2 regions of the Neorhizobium sp. BETTINA12A genome follow, and region 2 is predicted to be linked to the other one. Evidence: predicted binding sites of a transcription regulator. Region 2 holds the regulator's gene; the other holds the start of a gene.
The links. Region 2 encodes LexA, which represses DNA repair genes until DNA is damaged. Its sites were predicted from a motif close to TGTTCNNNNTGTGTTCNG; they were not measured.
Positions count from the first base shown of each region.

Region 1: a site for LexA is predicted at 1,465-1,482, ahead of MOV61_RS06815 (energy-coupling factor ABC transporter ATP-binding protein). Genes of this name have one in related genera too.

Region 1 is NZ_JALBGW010000015.1:26,912-29,368, forward strand. Features, by position in the region: gene MOV61_RS06810 (winged helix-turn-helix domain-containing protein) at 235-1,428, opposite strand; gene MOV61_RS06815 (energy-coupling factor ABC transporter ATP-binding protein) at 1,537-2,214, shown strand; gene MOV61_RS06820 (energy-coupling factor transporter transmembrane protein EcfT) at 2,211-2,457, shown strand, end outside.
Region 2 is NZ_JALBGW010000018.1:865-3,321, forward strand. Features, by position in the region: gene MOV61_RS07765 (VOC family protein) at 1-692, opposite strand, end outside; gene lexA (transcriptional repressor LexA) at 893-1,612, shown strand; gene MOV61_RS07775 (ComEC/Rec2 family competence protein) at 1,593-2,457, opposite strand, start outside.

The DNA of each region.
Region 1 (2,457 bases), on a different contig from region 2:
TCATTTTGAAGCGTTCCGTGGGATACCCCCTCTGCCCTGCCGGGCATCTCCCCCACAAGGGGGGAGATTGGATGGGGTTAATGCCCTGCCCGAATGACAGCAGGAGATCGAGCCAAGAGCCTAGTGTCTCGCTCAAGAGTGAGCTGGGAGTCAGCCTCTGGCCGATCTCCCCCCTTGTGGGGGAGATGCCCGGCAGGGCAGAGGGGGGTGCCACGGCAAACGGCGCGGCCGCGCTTATTCGCCCCGCCAACCATTCTGATAAACCACGTTATCCACACCCGCGAACCGCCCGACGCGGAGCAATTCCGCGTCCAGCTTCTCCAGCCGCCCCGCCGAAGCCCGCACGCCCTTTTCCAGCCATAACCGCTTCACATCCAGCGTGCCGGATTTGCGGTCGGCTTTCATGTCGATGCGGCCGATCATGCGGTCGCCTTCCAAGAGCGGGAAAACGTAGTAGCCGTATTGGCGCTTCGGCTCCGGCACGAAAACCTCGATGCGATAGAAGAAGTTGAACAGCCGCTCGGCCCGGTCGCGGTTGCGCAGGAGCGGATCGAAGGGGCTGAGGACACGCACCCGCGCCGGCGGTTCGGGGATATCCCCGAGATTTTCGGGAAAACCGAGGAAGGCGAAGGAGGGGCGCGGCTTGCTGCCGTCGGCGGTCTCGATCAGCACTTCCACAAGTTCGTCGCGATGGGTCTTCACCCAGTCCTTTGCCTCGTCCGGCGTAACCAGATCGAAGAAGGCGGCAAGCTCTCCTGAGGTTGCAAAGCCGAGGCGGGTCATGGCGCCGCGGCAGGCCCAGTCGATGAATTCCTCGTGGCTCACTTCCGGCTCGTGATGTTGCTGCGGGATCACCCGTTCCATAAGGTCGTAGATCTTCTGGAAGTTGACGCGGCCGGCGATCGCCAGCTTGCCGATGTGCCAGTAATATTCGAGCGCCGTCTTGTTCGGATGCCAGTTCCACCAGCCGCCGGACTTGTGATCCTCCTGCTTCATGTCGCGGGACATGATGGCGCCGTTCTCGGCGATGTGCTGGAAGGTCTCCTCGAAGGCGGCGTCGAACCCCTCGCCGTGCCATTTGCGCCAGCGCTCGGCCAGGATCGGCTCGCGGCGGCGAAAACGGTGTTTCCAGTAGCGGAAGAAGGCGGTCGGGATGATCGAGGCGTCATGCGTCCAGTGTTCGAACAGCTCGCCGTCCTTTTCCAGAAGTGCGGTCAGGTGTTCGCGCCGGTAGGTCTGGTTGCGCGAGAACAGGATCATGTGATGGGCGCGCTCGACGGTGGCGATACTGTCCACCTGGACGAAACCGAGATCGTCGATGAGCTGCAGCAGGCCGGCTTTGGTCAACGCCCGGCCCGGCGGTTCGCAGAGCCGCTGCCGTTCGAGGAAGATCCCGCGGGCCTGATCGTTTGGAATGAGAATCGCCATGGCGTCTAGACTAGGATATCGCCGCGCCGGATTCAATGTTCACGTTCGGTTCCGCATTCCCCTTCCCCGTCTTCCGGTCTATAGACCGCTGAACACCGAGGGACTGGCTTGGATATCCGTTTCGAACAGGCAGAAGCGCGTTTCGAGGGACGCACCGTCGTTTATCCGCTGACGCTTCGCTTGAGCGAACGGCGGATCGGCGTGATCGGCCTCAACGGCTCGGGCAAGACGACGTTTGCGCGGATGATCAACGGGCTGGTGCTGCCTGCCGAGGGTCACGTGACCGTCAATGGGCTCGATACGGTGAAGGATGGCGACAAGGTTCGCGGCCAGGCGGGGTTCATATTCCAGAACCCGCAGAACCAGATCATCCTGCCGATCCTCAAGGAGGATATCGCGCTCGGGCTGAAAAGCCAAAAACTCTCGAGGGCGGATACGGAGGCGGCGGTCGAGGCGGTACTTGCCCGTTTCGGCATCACCCATCTGGCCGACCGGCGGGTGCACGAACTTTCGGGCGGAGAACTGCAGCTAGCTGCGCTTGCCTCGGTTCTGGTGACCCGGCCGGACATCCTGATCATGGACGAACCGACCAACCAGCTCGATCTCCGCAACCGCGGCCTCGTGGAGAGGACGATCCACGGGCTCGATGAAAATGTCGTCGTCATCAGCCATGACCTTGGCCTGATCGCCGATTTCGACCGGGTTCTGCTCTTCCATGAAGGCCGCCTCACCGATGACGGCGCGCCTGCGGAAGTCATCGCCCGCTACCGCGAGCTTGCGGCATGAAGACGCTCTACGTGGAAGGCGACACGTTTCTGCACCGGCTTTCGCCGCGGGCAAAGCTTCTCGGCCTCGCCGCGCTCAGCCTTGTCCTTTTCCTTGTCCGTTCGCCGGCCGTTCTGTCGGTCGCGGCCTTGCTCGGCGGCATCGTCTATTCGTCGCTCCGGCTCGGGTGGCGCCAATCCTGGCTGCGGCTGCGGCCGGTCCTGCTGACCATTGCGGTCGTGGCGCTCTTCACACTTGTCTTCA
Region 2 (2,457 bases):
ACCGCAAATTCCGCCTCGAGCTCCCGATCCTGCAGGATCCGGATGCGGGCATTGGCCGCGGCAAGCTGGAGCGGTGCAGCCTCCGGCGCGGCCTTGGTCAGCAGCACCTGTTCGACCAGCGGAGCGAAATCGGCAGGTGTCGGGGCCGACAGGATGATTTCGCTCAGGCCGGTGACGGTATTGGCATGCCGCTCCAGCTCGCGGTCGGCAGGCAGCGGGTTGATGCGCTGGCAGGAAAACAGGAAGAACTCGGGCGCGCGGTCATCGCCGGCGAATGCCAGCCGGAAGCTCGCCTGCGTCTCGGAACCGTCGGCCAGGATCATGCCGCGGGAAAATTCCAGCACGTCGCCTGCCGAAACGCCGCGCATCTTGAAACGCGCATGATCGGCCATCGCATCGCGGGTCGCGACAACGAGAGCGGAAAAGCCCTGCCGGTTGGACGTCTTGCGGAAGGCGAGATCGCGAGCCGTGAAAACGTTGCCGCGCTTTGCCGCAACACCCGCATGGCGTCGGTTGGCAAGAGCCAGCGGCTCCAGGTAGGTCCCATCCGAGAAGAACACGCAAGCATTGGCGGTGCCGAAAGGATGAAAAGCATCCGGCGCAACTGTAAAACCGAGCTCCGTGAGCCGGGAACGCGCAGCGGTAAGTCCCGCCACCGGCAGCACGAGATGATCGATCGGTCTTGCGTTCACGCGAGGGCCCCCTGAATTGGAATCGCAAAGCTACTTTGGCAGCGGGCTGGCGCCGCGCAAGTGGTGTGACACCAGATATCTGGCACGCATCTATGAAGAAAAAATCATCATACTTCACAGAAATTTAGGGACTTGCGGAACACATATGGAACATATAGTGTCCGTTCTGGATTTGTTTCCGACTCTGAGGGTGCCAAAAGATGCTCACGCGCAAACAACAGGAATTGCTTCTGTTCATTCACGAACGCATGAAAGAATCCGGTATCCCGCCGTCATTCGACGAAATGAAGGACGCGCTCGACCTTGCGTCCAAGTCCGGAATCCATCGTCTGATCACGGCGCTCGAGGAGCGCGGCTTCATCCGCCGCCTGCCGAACCGGGCCCGCGCGCTGGAAGTCATCAAGCTCCCGGAAGCCTATTCGCCGAGCATTCAGCCGCGGCGCGGTTTTTCGCCCAGCGTCATCGAGGGCAGCCTCGGCAAACCGCAGCCGGCCGCAGCACCTCAGAAACTCGCGGCCAACGATGGCTCGTCGAACGCCACGACCGTTCCCGTCATGGGCCGCATCGCCGCCGGCGTGCCGATCTCGGCGATCCAGAACAACACGCACGACATCTCCGTGCCGGCCGAGATGCTCGGCTCCGGCGAGCATTACGCGCTGGAGGTCAAGGGCGATTCGATGATCGAGGCAGGCATTCTCGATGGCGACACCGTGATCATTCGCAACGGCACGACGGCCAATCCCGGCGACATCATCGTGGCGCTGGTGGACGATGAGGAAGCGACGCTGAAGCGTTTTCGCCGCCGCGGCGCCTCGATCGCGCTCGAAGCCGCCAACCCCGCCTACGAGACCCGCATTTTCGGGCCTGACCGGGTGAAGATCCAGGGCAAGCTCGTCGGCCTCATCCGCCGTTATCACTGATTAGCTGCCGGAGCGGTTCCGGCAACGCGTTGTCGAAACTCTGGCTTCGCCAATCGTAGTGGCGGTGCCTAGTCCAGGGCCGGTCCTCGGCCGCCATTGCGGCACGGACCTCCCAGCGTCGCATGTCGCCCGTGCCGTTCAGCGAAATCTCCAGCGCGCCGGTCTTTCTAAGCGTCGCGCCATTGATCATCAGTCCGCCGGACCGGCATCGGTCGAAACGTGCCCGCGGGGCGATGACAAGATCGGCGGCGTCGCAGGCAGCGCCGGCGTAACGGCCGTCTTCTACGGCCACGATGATGGCATTGCCCGTGCTTGCGGCGCACCAGGCCTTAGGCTCGCAGGTGAAGCGGTCGGAAGTCACCTGGCTTATTCGCAACCTCACTGTTTCGAGTTCCGCCGAGGTCAACTCGCGGCGCTTATCGTTTTTTGCGCCTGCTGGTTTGCGGTCGGGCGGCTTGTCCCTGGCCGGCGACATGTCCGGTTTGGTCGGGTCGCCGAGCAGAAGCGCCCTCTTCCACTGGTCGTAGATGAAATCAGGCGGGCGGGTGCGGTTGGTGGAAACCCGTTCCCCGTTTACGAGCGCCACCATTGTCCCGTCTTCCGAGACCAATATATCCGCCAGAGGCGTCGATCGCTCATGCCAGGAAAGCAGCAGAGCGGTCACCATCAGCGGCGGACCGATCAGCCTTAGCTTCGTCCTGAGCAGGGTCAGCAGCAGGAAGCCTGCCGTTGAGACCGTCAGGAACCATGGATGCTGGCGGCCTATCCCGACATCGCCACCCCAGGCAGCCACGTGCCCGGCAATAGCGATCACCGCTTCCAGGCCAAGGCCCATGAGCTTCATG